Regions from separate parts of the Ruegeria sp. AP11 genome, predicted to be linked through region 1. Evidence: riboswitches for the same ligand, from Rfam matches in the RefSeq annotation. Region 1 holds a riboswitch; each other region holds the start of a gene.
What was found. A riboswitch is a leader RNA that binds a small molecule or an ion and turns the genes downstream of it on or off. The one in region 1 is predicted to bind cobalamin.
Positions count from the first base shown of each region.

Region 2: linked by a shared signal. The riboswitch ahead of ACR3E4_RS02480 (DUF1636 family protein) and the one ahead of ACR3E4_RS10950 (hypothetical protein) in region 1 are both predicted to bind cobalamin.
Region 3: linked by a shared signal. The riboswitch ahead of ACR3E4_RS19995 (metal ABC transporter ATP-binding protein) and the one ahead of ACR3E4_RS10950 (hypothetical protein) in region 1 are both predicted to bind cobalamin.

Region 1 is NZ_JBQFJB010000001.1:2,153,132-2,157,555, reverse strand. It holds gene ACR3E4_RS10970 (bifunctional 2',3'-cyclic-nucleotide 2'-phosphodiesterase/3'-nucleotidase) at 1-185, shown strand, start outside; RNA gene ffs (signal recognition particle sRNA small type) at 225-323, shown strand; gene rsgA (ribosome small subunit-dependent GTPase A) at 485-1,513, shown strand; gene ACR3E4_RS10955 (alpha/beta hydrolase family protein) at 1,533-2,390, opposite strand; cobalamin riboswitch at 2,519-2,744, shown strand; gene ACR3E4_RS10950 (hypothetical protein) at 2,834-3,241, shown strand; gene ACR3E4_RS10945 (protein-tyrosine phosphatase family protein) at 3,243-3,746, opposite strand; gene ACR3E4_RS10940 (DNA polymerase III subunit gamma/tau) at 3,913-4,424, shown strand, end outside.
Region 2 is NZ_JBQFJB010000001.1:463,656-468,079, forward strand. It holds gene ACR3E4_RS02465 (FecCD family ABC transporter permease) at 1-821, opposite strand, end outside; gene ACR3E4_RS02470 (ABC transporter substrate-binding protein) at 825-1,760, opposite strand; gene ACR3E4_RS02475 (ABC transporter ATP-binding protein) at 1,773-2,552, opposite strand; gene ACR3E4_RS02480 (DUF1636 family protein) at 2,549-2,956, opposite strand; cobalamin riboswitch at 3,058-3,255, opposite strand; gene ACR3E4_RS02485 (AraC family transcriptional regulator) at 3,586-4,424, opposite strand, start outside.
Region 3 is NZ_JBQFJB010000002.1:448,716-453,139, forward strand. It holds gene ACR3E4_RS19985 (metal ABC transporter substrate-binding protein) at 1-301, opposite strand, end outside; gene ACR3E4_RS19990 (metal ABC transporter permease) at 298-1,200, opposite strand; gene ACR3E4_RS19995 (metal ABC transporter ATP-binding protein) at 1,193-1,945, opposite strand; cobalamin riboswitch at 2,283-2,506, opposite strand; gene ACR3E4_RS20000 (universal stress protein) at 2,703-3,107, opposite strand; gene ACR3E4_RS20005 (TRAP transporter large permease) at 3,121-4,424, opposite strand, start outside.

The sequences.
Region 1 (4,424 bases):
AACTGCCCCGGGACCCGCTGGAACAGGCTCCACGTCCCTTCTCTCTGACCCCGATGAACGGGGCGGAGGTCATTCTGACCACCGGCCCCGCCGCGCAAGCCTATCTGCATGAGCTGGCCGAATACGATCCGCAGGTTCTGCCCGTGGATTGCGATGGGTTTCTGCCCATTCAACTGACCCTCTGACGGGTTGCCAATACCATCCGACGCGCCTATATGAAGGGTCGAGAGGTTGGCGCGGGCGAGCGCCTCGCCAACCTGGTCAGGTCCGGAAGGAAGCAGCCACAACGAGTCCCGCTTGGGTCGATGTCCAGCCTCTCACTTGAACCAACCTATCAGCCGCAGGAGGGCTTTATGATTGTAGCAAAGACCCTTCGGGCAGCCCGGTTCTGATCCAGCGCGATTTTCTGACTGCCTGAACACATGACCAACGGGTGCGCGATTGCCATCCGTCGGATACTCTGTTTCTGACCACAGGCAGACCAATGACTCTTTCACTATCGGATCTTGGATGGTCCTCTCACTTTGCCGCACAACACGCGGCCAAACCCACATACACCCCGTTTCGCATTAGCGCCGTTCACCGTGACCGGCTGATCGGGCTTGGCCCGAAGGGCGAAGTCCCGTTACTCAGCCCCGACCACCCGACCGGCGAATATGCGGTCGGCGATTGGGTTCTTACGGACGATGACGCCAGCGTGCGGCACCTGCTGGCCCGGCGCAGCCTGCTGCAGCGCCGGGCCGCGGGCACAGGTGCCTCGGCACAACTGATCGCCGCAAATGTCGATGTGCTGTTCATCGTCAGTTCGTGCAATGCCGAATTCAGCCTGCCCAGGCTGGAGCGTTATCTGGCATTGGCGCATCAGGCCGGGTGCTATCCGGTGGTTGTTCTGACCAAGGCCGATACCTCTGACGCGCCAGAATCCTTTGTGCAACAAGCGCAGGCCATCGATCCGTTTCTGACGGTGCTGGCGATCAATGCGCTGGACCCAACGCAGATCGAACAGGTTCTTGCGTGGTGCCCAAAGGGTCAGACCGGCGCATTGGTCGGGTCGTCTGGTGTTGGCAAGACCACGCTGGCCAATGCCATGACCGGGCAGGATCAAGCCACGGCAGGCATTCGCGAGGATGACGCGCGGGGCCGTCACACCACGACGGCACGGGCCTTGCACCAGATGCGCAACGGTGGCTGGCTGATCGACACACCGGGCATGCGCGCTTTGCGTTTGCTGGATGCGCAGGACGGGGTGGATGAGGTTTTCTCGGACCTCATCAAGCTCAACCAAGGCTGCCGGTTCTCGGACTGCCAGCACGACACCGAACCCGGCTGTGCGGTTCAGGCCGCGGTCCAGAGCGGTGTGCTCGATCCATCGCGGCTGGAACGATGGCGCAAGTTGCGACGCGAGGATCAGCGCAACTCGGAAACCATCGCCCAGTCCCGCGCGCGGGACAAAGCGTTCGGGAAAATGGTGCGCGGCGTCATGCAGCAGAAAAAGTCCCGCAAGGGGCTGTGACACAACTGGTCCCGTCTGTTCAATCAATCAGGCGGGGCCAGACAGCCGCGTTGCGTCGGGCAAAGGCACCGATATGCCCGACCTTCGGCAACCCGAACTCCTGCGGTGACAAAAGGTGACGGCAGGCCTTCGGGCCATAGAGATCGGCAAGCCGCCATACGGCTTCGGGCGGCACCATCTGGTCATCAGCAAAGGCAAACAGATCGACGCGTCCGCCTGCAGTGGCCCAGCGCGCCTGTGGCAGTGTCTCTCCGATCTCGGGCAGATAGCTTTCGGGCGCGGTGCACCATTTGCGCCACTGCCAATAGACCGGCGCGGGCAGGTCTTCGCCAAAACCGACCGCCTTGCCCGGCAGATATCCCAGCGCCCGGACCATCAATGGCGCATGGCCATACCAGAACAACGCCGCCAGCGCGCGATAGAGCCACGGATGATCCCCGAGCGTCACCAGGCCCGAACAGACACAGATCATCCGGTCGATCTGCTCGATATCCGATTGCACCGGCCCCAACATAGATCCGAGCGAGTGGCCAATGCTCCACAGTTGAGCACCCGGAAAACGCCGCCGCATCTCCGCCCGCGCGGCGGGGATGTCGACCAGCGCCCAGTCCGCCATCGTCACTGTCGACGCCTTTTGCGCCCCGGTCAGTGAATGGCCGAAATCCCGGTAGTCATATGTCAGGCAGGCCATGCCGCGTTCCGCCACCAGCCAGCGCGCGAAATGCTGGTAATAATCGCGGGGCACGCCGGTGGCGCCGTTGATCACCACCACCGTTTCCGGCTGAGACGCGGGCAGGTACAGACGGGCGGACAGCATCGCGGGTCCGGCGGGAAACCGGAAATCCTCTGTCATGATGGTCTGTTGCGTGTCCAGCATGTGAACCTCTTGGCGTCGCGCATCACCTGAACTGATCAGTTCATTTGATCAATACCAAGTCAAGGTTGACGTGGCTGGACCAAAGGTCAGCCTGCGACTTTCAATCCGCTTGACTCGGAATGCGGCGAACCGCTAGCGATGGCGTGATGGTTCTCGCGCCCCCAATCCGGGGCCGGGATGAAAAGGGAACACGGTGCGGTTCTGACCGGAAGCTGCCGGAACGAACCAAATCCGCGACTGCCCCCGCAACTGTAAGCGGTGAGCAATGCCGGAAGACCACTGGCCATATGGCTGGGAAGGTCGGCAAAGCGACGACCCGCAAGTCAGGAGACCTGCCATCGGAATCGAAACTGAATCTCGGGCGGGGTGTCCGGGCAGGTCCTGACGTCACAGCGCCGTCCTACCTGTTTCACGCCCTCGCCCTGCGCGCGGAGGGCGCATCTATGATCTGGAAGACCGACACACATGAATTCGCGGCGACCGTGTGCCAACGGACCGGCAAACCCTGCCCGGCTCTGGCGCGTATGGCGCGGGCGCTGACGCAGGCCGTCTCGACCGCGCGGCCAGTGACCACATCCGAGTTTCAGGTGGAAGGCAGCAGCGAACTGACCCATTGCGCGGAAGGCTGCACCGCCCGTTTTCGCGCCTGCCCTGATCAGGTGCGCGTGTTCTGCGGAACCGTTCCCGGGATCGAGACCGAGATGCTGGACGGTTATGCGGACATGATGTTCGGCACCTCATTCGCCACCCTACCCGCAGGGCTGCTGGCGAACCCGCCCTGCGCCATGCTTGAAGCGTCGGTGCTGGCCCCGCGCCCTCAGGCCGAGCCGCAGCATATGGCCTGCGCCTGATCTAACGTTGCAACGGGACCCGGGCCGGCGTAGCGGCCCAGGCCATCTGTCCGTCGGTTTCGACCGCGCAGGGGCGCAGCGCCCGCAGACGCTCCAGCGCTGTTTCGGGACGCTCGCCGCATTCGACCATCAGACGCAGCACAACCATACCCGAGCGGCCGCAACCGCCTCGGCAATGCACCAGAACCCGGCCTCCGCCGGACAGGGCCTGCCGGGCGGCCGCGCTGACCTGCGGCCAACGCTCCTCGACAGCTTCGGGCGGGGCGCCGAAATCCTCGATCGGAAGATGGACCCAGCGGCTCGCCCGGGCCTGTATGTCGGTCCCGAAATTGCGCGCGCCATCCTGCAGCATCTCAACTTCGGTGGTCATCGACAGGACCAGACCCGGCTTCCAGCCCGCGATCAGGTCCAGATCGCCGTCATAATCCCCTCCGCGCCCCGGCATCGACGTCAGGGCCAGCGTGCCCCCGCCAACCTGCAAGGCGTATATCACCAGTTGCGACATAAAACCCCCCATCAAACAAACCTATAAAAACTGGTCTTTGAAATCTGTCCGACCAGTGTAAGCCGCATCGGGTCGCTTTCCAAAATGAAAATCATCCGGGCGGGCGGTGGACGCGGGCAGCGGCGGCCTCTACGCTGCGGCAGAACTCGAATCCGCGAAAGCAGACATGACCGACACGCCCAGCCCCGCCTATCAGGTGCTTGCCCGCAAATACCGCCCGGAAACCTTTGCCGATCTGGTCGGTCAGGACGCCATGGTCCGCACGCTGAAAAATGCGTTCGAGGCGGACCGGATCGCGCAGGCCTTCATCATGACCGGCATCCGCGGCACCGGCAAAACCACCACCGCCCGGATCATCGCCAAGGGCATGAACTGCATCGGCCCCGATGGCGAAGGCAAACCCACCACGGAACCCTGCGGCCAGTGTGAACATTGCGTCGCCATCATGGAAGGCCGCCATGTCGATGTGATGGAGATGGACGCCGCCAGCCGCACCGGCGTCAATGACATCCGCGAGATCATCGACAGCGTTCGCTATCGCGCCGCCAGCGCGCGCTATAAGATCTACATCATCGACGAGGTCCACATGCTCTCGACCAGCGCTTTCAACGCGCTGCTCAAGACGCTTGAGGAACCGCCCGAGCACGTGAAGTTCATCTTTGCCACCACCGAGATCCG
Region 2 (4,424 bases), 1.7 Mb from region 1:
GAAAAGGCCACCATCACGCCGGTGATCAGGGCCCCGATAACAAAGACGCTCAGGCGAAACCGCACGACGTCCAGCCCCAGCGAGGATGCCGTTTCATCACCGATCGTCATGGCGTTCAGATCGGCAGAGCGTAGATACATCCAGCCCAGACAAGGCAGCAGGATTGCCAGCGGATAGATCAGATGTGACCATTGCGCCAGGCCCAGCCCGCCCAGCATCCAGAACACAACGGTATGGGTGGCGCGTGGATCACCCAGAAAGATCAGGATGTTCGCGCCCGCCATGATGATGAAAGAAATCGCCACACCCGTCAGAACCAGCCGGTCCGCACTGGTGGCTGACGCAAAGCTCGAAACACCCAAGACGAGCGCTGTAGCGCATAATGCCCCAACAAAAGCCAGCAACGGTACAGTCAGGAGACCCAGAAACAGCCCGGTATGTAGCAATGCGAGGATCGCGCCAAAGGCCCCGCCAGACGAAATGCCCAGCAGATGCGGGTCCGCCAAGGGATTGCGCGTCACCGCCTGAAGTGATGCTCCGACCGCAGCCAACCCTGCCCCGACCATTGCCGCCAGCAGGGCACGGGGAAAGCGGATATCCCAGACAATCGCCGATTTGCCTTTTGACCAAGTAACGTCGATCTGGCCGGGGGCAAGTTTATCAAGAACCACCCCCCAAACCGTGCCGGCGGGGATGGGCACCGCGCCGACACTCACAGCAAAGGTCACCGAAACAGCAAACAGAAGGATCACCAGCGAAACAGAGGCAGGCAAGTGCCAACGTCTTCTGGGTCGGGATGTGCTGACTGCTTCGGTGTACATAGATCAGTTGCTCCAGAAGGCCGAGGCGAGGGTCTTGATCGCCTCGATGTTGCGGGGCCCGGGGGTTGCCTCGACATATTCCAGCGTCACGAACCGATCATTCTTGACCGCGTCAATATCAGCAAATGCCGGGTTCGACATCATGAACTCGCGCTTTTGCTCTGCAGTCACATTGCCGTAGTTCACGATCACGATCATTTCCGGGTTGCGCTCGACGACTTCTTCCCAGGTCACCGTGGCCCAGCTCTTCTCGAAGTCGTCCAGAACATTGCGCCCGCCTGCGGCTTCGATCAGGGCGGTGGGCATGGCATAGCGTCCCGCGGTAAAGGGAGTGTCCTCGCCGCTGTCATAGACAAATACACGCAGCGGTTCGTCACCGGCATCCAGATCGGCGTTGAAATCTGCAAGCTCTGCCTTGTAGCCGTCCACCAGCTCTTGCGCCTGATCCTCGACAGCAAAGATGCGGCCCAGATTCAGCAGATCGGTATACATGTCATCCATGCTGGCCTTGTCTTTTTCACCGATATGGATGCAGCTTTCGGTCAACTCATAGACGTCGATGTCAAACGCGGCCAGGGTTTCGGGCGTGACTTCGCCACCAACCTTCATGCCATAGTTCCAACCGGCAAAGAAGAAATCGGCATCCGCCCCGATCAATACTTCCTTGCTGGGGTATTTCGAAGACAACTCGGGTAGTTGCTCGACTCCTTCGCGCATCTTCTCATCCAGTGTTTTCCAACCAGAGATACCGGTATAGCCCACCATGTGGTCCGCCAGTCCCAGCACCAACATCATTTCGGTCAGGTTGACGTCGTTGGAAATCGCTGCTGTCGGGACTTCGTCAAAGGTAACGGTACGGTTGCAGCTTCGTACCGTGGTTTCTGCCAGTGCCAGGCTTGCTGTACAGGACAGCCCCAATGCCAGGTGGAGTAGTTTCATTCAGGTGATCCTTTAGTTCAGTTGGAAAGAGAAGTGATTGTTCTGACTGCGGCTCAGCTGTTCCAGCCGGGCCGAGACACGAAATGCACCCGACACGAGGTCTTCGGTCAGGACATCCTGCGGGGGGCCGAACACCAGCGACTGGCCATTCTGCATTACCAGAATGTCGTCACAGAACGTGGCCGCCATGTTGAGGTCATGTAGCGACACGACAACGGTGATGTGGAGGTCGCGCACAAGTTCAAGCAGCTCTAGCTGATAATGGATATCGAGGTGGTTGATTGGCTCATCCAGAACCAGCAGCCGCGGCGCTTGCGCCAGGGCACGGGCCATCATCACCCGTTGGCGTTCACCGCCCGACAGGGTGCCGATCTGCCGGTCGCGCAGATGTATCAGCTTGGTTTGGCGCAGCACGTTCTCGATGACCTCGGCACAGTGCTGGCCGGGTGTTGAAAAGCTCTGGCGATGTGGCAAGCGGCCCAATGCCACCACGTCGCGCACCGTCAGGGCAAAGTCATTGGGTTGCTCTTGCAAAACCGCTGCAACCGTTTGGGCAGCGGTCTTCGGCGGCATGGTCCAGATATCTTCACCATCAATCCTGACCGTACCGCTGGACGGCCGATGATACCGATAGAGCGTGCGCAATAACGAGGACTTCCCCGCCCCGTTCGGTCCGACGATCCCCAAAATGCGCCCGGCCTTCAGATGAAAGTTGATTGGATGCAAAATCAGCGGCACCCTGGCCGAGGGCCTCCAACTTACGTTCTCGACATACAGCTCCGCGGCGTTCATTGAACAGGCTCCGCGCTGCGCTCAAGGGCGATGATGCTGGCCGGAACCCGTGCCAGTGTGGATTTGCGCAGCTTGCCTGGTCTGTCGACAGAGCTGCTCCACCCGTCATGTAGATGGGCATAGCGCCGGGCGAATTCGATCAGATCATCGACATCGGTGTCCGGGTCAATATCGCCAAACAAATATGTCGCCTTGTGCGAGCCGTGATAAGCCACCGTGCAGGGTCGATCACATCCCGCCATACAGGCCACGCCCGAGATTTCGAAATCTTCGGGAATTGCGTCCTTGGCGTTTTCAAAAGCCTTTCGCAGCCGGGCGATCAGCTCATAACCAGGCTGGCAGGTTTTGCCCTTGTGTCGGCAAGAGATGCAAACGGTAATTCTGTGTGTGGCAGCCCGGCCCATGTCGCCCTCCGCAAAGTTGCGGGGTTGATTGCGAGCCAGCCATGTTTACGGCTACAGCCGAGTGTTCCATCGTGGTCTCCTTCCGAGGCACCCCGCCCGGGTTGAGTTGCGTTACGATGGCAGGTCTCCTGACTTGCGGGTCGTCGCTTCTCCGATCCTTCCCAGCCTCTCCGGGCCAGTGGCATCATCGGGTCGCTCGCCGCTTACAGTTGCGGGGGCAGTCACGGAATTGGCCAAAGCCGCACCGTATTCCCTGTGTTGGAATCACTTACTCCAACTCCATCAAAGTGAGCGATATCAGCAGATTCGTGGATGCGTCAATCGTGGAATGAGAAACACGTTGCAACACCGAATGTTGTCTTCCATTTCCTTCTGAACGAATACTTTCAGCCGATCGCTCATTCTAAAGACAAGAACCAACAAGTTGCAGCGGTTCATCTGGGTATAAAACGGTCATTCGGGGCACTATGCAGCAATTGTCACCTTGGCTCACAACCGACCAGCGCCCATGCGGCAATGCCTTTGCGGCTGTGGTCAGAAATCGGCACTCGGAATGGCACGCCGATAAAGAAGGCTTTCATTGCCGCCCGGGCAATTCAGATCGGAGGATATTTGATCAAGTTGTGCGGTTAACCTCTTGGTTTGGACATCCGCTCGGATGACGGAGAGCGCCCGAAACGCCGACCAAAGGCTCGCGTGAAATGGGCATGGTCACTGTAGCCTGCGAGCATGGCGATCTCTGACAGGGGGGCCTCGGTCTCCAGGATCAGTGCGCGCGCCCGGTCCAGTCTCACACGATCGAGCAAAATACGGTAGGACAGGCCTTCAGCGTCGAGCCAGCGTTGCAGCGTGCGCCGGGCGACACCGACCATTCGCGCGGCACCGTCGATGTCCGTGTGACCGTCAATCAGGCGTAGCGTGATGACAGCGGCAAGGCGGTCGATGTCGCATTCCTGTCGCCGCAATTTGATTTCCGCGAGAATGTCGCGCGAACTGAGCCGAAGCGCTTGCCTCCCCCTGGACCCCAGCGCGGGACGGGACCAAAGCGCAGCCGATGGGAACGCGATCCCGTCGACAGCTGAATTGAAGTGCCAGGGAATACCTGTAGCGTCTTCGCGCAACGCCGCCTCCAAGCCGGTCCCTGCGGTGCGTGTTTCCATATGCGAAGGCTTCCAATCCGGGCCACAATAGGCCCGCGCTACCTTTGCCATTACGGGCAGAATATGGTCGGCGTGCTGTGTCGCGCCCGCACCTGTAACGGCCGTCTGCCGATAGCTCCACACCACGAGATCGCCTCGTCGGTGCTCAAGTGAAAGTTCCCCGCCGATCTGATGCAGGACGATGCAGCGGGACAACCGCGAGATGGCTCCCGCGAAGGTTGGCGCCTGTAGCGAATAATTCACCCAAAGACCGTACTCGCCGGGCTGCATAGCATTTCCCACACGCAAACCCAGAATTGGATCGCCCG
Region 3 (4,424 bases), on a different contig from region 1:
CTGTTCCGGATTCGGCGATCAAGGTATCCGACCAGGTTTCGAAACCCAGACCATTGACGAAGATCAGATCTGCCTGAGCCACCGCTTTCGCGTCTTCAACGGAAGGCTGATAGACATGAGCATCGGCATCGGGGCCAACGATGGTGGTGACATTCGCATGGTCACCCACGACCTGTTCGACCATATCGCCCAGGATCGAGAAGCTGGCGACGATGTTCAACTCGTCCGCAGCGGCGGGCAGGCTGGACAGCGCAAGAAAGGCCGAAGCCAACCCGGCGGAGATGGATTTGCAAAAGGTCATTGAGGTCTCTCTTCTGCTGAGGATTGTGACAAGGAGGCGTTTGTTTGGTCGGACGGCTTGCGCAGTCGCCCGCCGAATCCGAGGGGTCCCAAGAGGGCCGAGATCATGAAGAACGCGCCGGCGGTCAGCACGATGGCAGGGCCGGAAGGTGTTGCGGGGAACAGATAGGACAAGGTCAGCCCGACCCAGCAGCTTCCCAGTGCAAACAGAAAGCCAAGGCCCAGTTGTCCGGTGATGGTGCTGGACCAGTATCGCGCCGATGTCGCGGGCAGGATCATCAGGCCCACAGCCATCAATGTGCCCAGAGTCTTGAATGCAGCGAGCAGGTTCAAAACCAGCAACAACATAAAGGCCTGTTCGATAAGCCATGGGCGTTTCGTCTGGGCCTCGAAGAACACGGGATCGCAAGTGCTGACGATCAGCGGTCGCAGAAGCACAGCAAAAGACATCAGCGTGAATGTCGCGACAGACCCGACCAGGATCATCGAGGCATCGTCGATCCCCAGGATCGACCCGAACAGAAAGCTCTTGAGTGGCACCGCAGAGCCCGCGGCCGACAGGATGAATATACCGACCGCCAGGGCGATCAGATAAAGTGAGGCCAGGCTGGCATCGCTGCGCAGGATTGTTTTGCGGGCCAGAAACGCCGTCAGGATGGCCACGCCGACCCCGGCGATCAGCCCTCCGATCAGCAGCGAAAAGACCGACAGCCCCGCTGTCACGAAGCCGATGACAACGCCGGGCGTGATGGCATGGGCCATGGCCTCTCCGGCAAGCGACAAGCGGCGCAGAACCAGAAAGGCCCCAACCGGAGCGACAGATGCGGACAGCACCGTGGTTGCCACGAAGGCACGGCGCATGAAGGCGAAGCTCCACATCTCAGATAGGATATCAAGCATGACTGCCTCCGGACTGCACGCCTCGGAACATCCAGGACACTTGGCTTGCGGAAAGATAATTCTGCGCGACAAGGCGGTCAGGCGTCAGAACCGTGTCAACCGGCCCATAGCTTGCAGTCTCACCGCCCAGCAGCAGCGCATGGCTGCAATGGTCAAGAACCGAAGAAAGATCATGCACGACAAGAACCACCGCACGCCCTTCCTCGCGCCAGCGATCGATCAGCGTCAGCAGATGAGCCTCGGTGCTCTGATCGACGGCGGCAAAAGGCTCATCCAACAAGATCATGGGCGCGTCCTGCATGATCACACGGGCAAACAGTGCACGCTGCAACTGGCCCCCCGACAACGTGTGCAGCGACCGGTCTGCAATGTTCAGGACCCCGGCTGCATCCAGCGCCGCATCAACCCGCGCCTTGGTGTCACGATCCAGACGTCCGCGCAGGCCGAACCCTTTCCAGGCCCCCATCGCCGCCAGATCGCGGACCCGGATTGGGAAACGCCGGTCAAACTCGGTCATCTGCGCAAGATACCCGATCTCGCGCGGTGTTCCGCCGGGCCAAGTCAGTTTGCCCGCCAATGGGTCCATCAGGCCCATCAACATCTTTATAAACGTGCTTTTGCCCGAGCCATTGGCACCCAGCACGGCCAGCGTCGACCCGCGCTCGATATCCATCGACAGGCCACGAAACAGCGTAAGTCCCGGGTACCCGAGCGCCAGATTGCGGATTTCCAGCACCGCCGACATCAAAGCACCGCCAGAATGCAAAGCCAGAGGATTGCGGCCGCAATCAGGGCGCAACCGATCAAGGATGCGATGCTCATATTCGTCAGACAGAACCCGCGCATTTTCAGCGATCGCCCGCCGGAGTCACCGCGGCTCATGACGTGCACGCTTTCGGTTGTACCAAATACGCGATGCGGTTTTGGCCAGAGCGGCCATTTGGGTCTAGCCCATGATGTTGAGTATCGATTGTCCGACGCATCGCCGCCTCCGCTGAGACGGGGTCGTGGCAGAACGATGATGTAGGTCAGCGGCTAGCGCTTCAAACATTTATCTCTCCCTCCGGGACACCCCGCCCGGTTCAGTTAATATTCGGATGGCAGGTCTCCTGACTTGCGGATCATCGCTACCCCGAACCTTCCCAGGCTTCCCCGCTTCGGGGGCCCAGTGGTTTTTTCGGGGTCGCTCTCCGCTTACAGTTGCGGGGGCAGTCACGGAATTGGTGGCCTAGATCGGCACCGCACCGCGTTCCCATTTCATCTCGCCGACTCAATGCCGTTGAGAACCATCGCAGGCAGATAACGTTGCGCGCATAAAATGGTCAAGGATCAAAATGGCGGTAAGGATTGAATGTCTGTTACAATCGCGGGTGTCTCTGGGCTGGTGCCAATGACGCTGTCGCATTCGCGAGATGAAGTGCCTTAAACTACCACTTGGGGCGCCGCAGAAACGCGACGCCCCAAATAATGTCACATCTGAGGTTAACGCCTCGGTGTTCAGGTTAGCGAAGGACCACCACGCTGCAGTTGGCATGCCGCACAACACGCGCAGCCGTGGAGCCGAGAAACAGATCTGAAAACCCCGGGCGGTGCGAGAAGACTACAACGCAATCGGGTTTGTGCTTCTTCTGCCAGCTCAGAATCGTGTTGGTGGAATGACCTGCGACCACATGGATCTCAACCTCTTCCGAGCCAAGTTCTTTGCGCAGGTCGTCCGAGACCCCATCAATGCTCTTCTGCATCTGGTCTTCAGGGAAGTACGAGCCGATGTAAGACGGCAACTCTTCCAGAATGGACAACACGGAAATCCGACCACCTTCGTTCAGCAGTTTTTGTGCTGCAGCAATTGCGGGGCCGTATTCCGAACCATGTCCTGGCGCGACGGGAACAAGTATGTGATTGAACATCTGATTTAGCCTTCTACTTCAGCGCGTTGGGCAACCAGGTTGCGATTTCCGGGAAGATAAAGATCAACGTGAGGCCGACGAACTGCAACACCACGAAGGGGCCAACCGAGTTGTAGACATCGCCCATGCTGACGTCCTTGGGCAGCACCCCTTTGATCCAGAACAGAACGAAACCGAACGGTGGTGTGAGATAGGCGATCTGGATGTTCACGATGAACAGCGCGCCGAACCACAGTTTGTCGATCCCCAGCTCATCCACGATCGGAATGAACAGCGGAGTGCACAACAGGATAATGGCCCAGTCGTCCATCACCATGCCCAAAATCAGGATGATCAGCATCATCATCAGCAGGATGCCGGTCGCCCCGCCAGGCATGGACAGAACCAGGTTCGTCAACAGATCCTGACTGCCCAGCGTGTTGAACACATTAAGGTAGATCGTGGCACCGATCAGGATCCATAGACCCATACCGCTGAGCTTGACCGTGGAAACCAGAGATTCAACCAGAACCTCTTTGGTCAGTTTGCCATAGATGAAGTTGATGATGAATGCGCCTGCGGCACCAAAGGCTGCCGCTTCGGCCGGGGTGGCGATGCCGCCCCAGATGACACCCAGCACAACAACGATCAGCAGAGCGAAGGGCCAGATGCTCAGCACAGCGCCAACTTTTTCCCGCGCTGTAAACTTCTGATCTGCGGGCAGGGCAGGGCCCAGCTCTGGCTGAATACGGCAACGGACGCCGATATAGATCGTGTAGAACGTCGCCAGCATGAGGCCCGGCATCAAACCGGCCATGAACAAATCACCGATCGAGACCTTGGCCAGCAGACCGTAGAAGATGAACGGAACGCTTGGCGGGATCAGGGCACCCAGTGCGCCGCCCGCGGCAATACAGCCGATGGCGATCTTGCGGTCATACTTGTACCGCATCATCGAAGGGTAGGCGATCTGTCCCATCGTAGTGGTTGCCGGGGGTGTTATACCGGTGATGGCTGCGAAAACGGTACAGACCTGAACGGTCCCCATGGCCAACCCGCCATGGACATGCCCGATCAGCTTGTAGACCGCGTCATAAGCGGCCTCGGCTATGCCGGAAAATCGTATGAGCGACCCCATGAACAGGAACAGAGGGACCGTCACAAGGATCGAGCTCCACGGGGTAGAGTAGAATGCGCTCGGCACGGCCAGCAGGGCGCGTGGTTCGATCAGCATCGCAAACATGACGGCTGTTCCACCCAGGCCAAACGCAACCGGCAAGCCCATGAACAAGATGCCAAAAAGAACAAGAAAATAAAGTAATGTGATGAGTTCTAGGC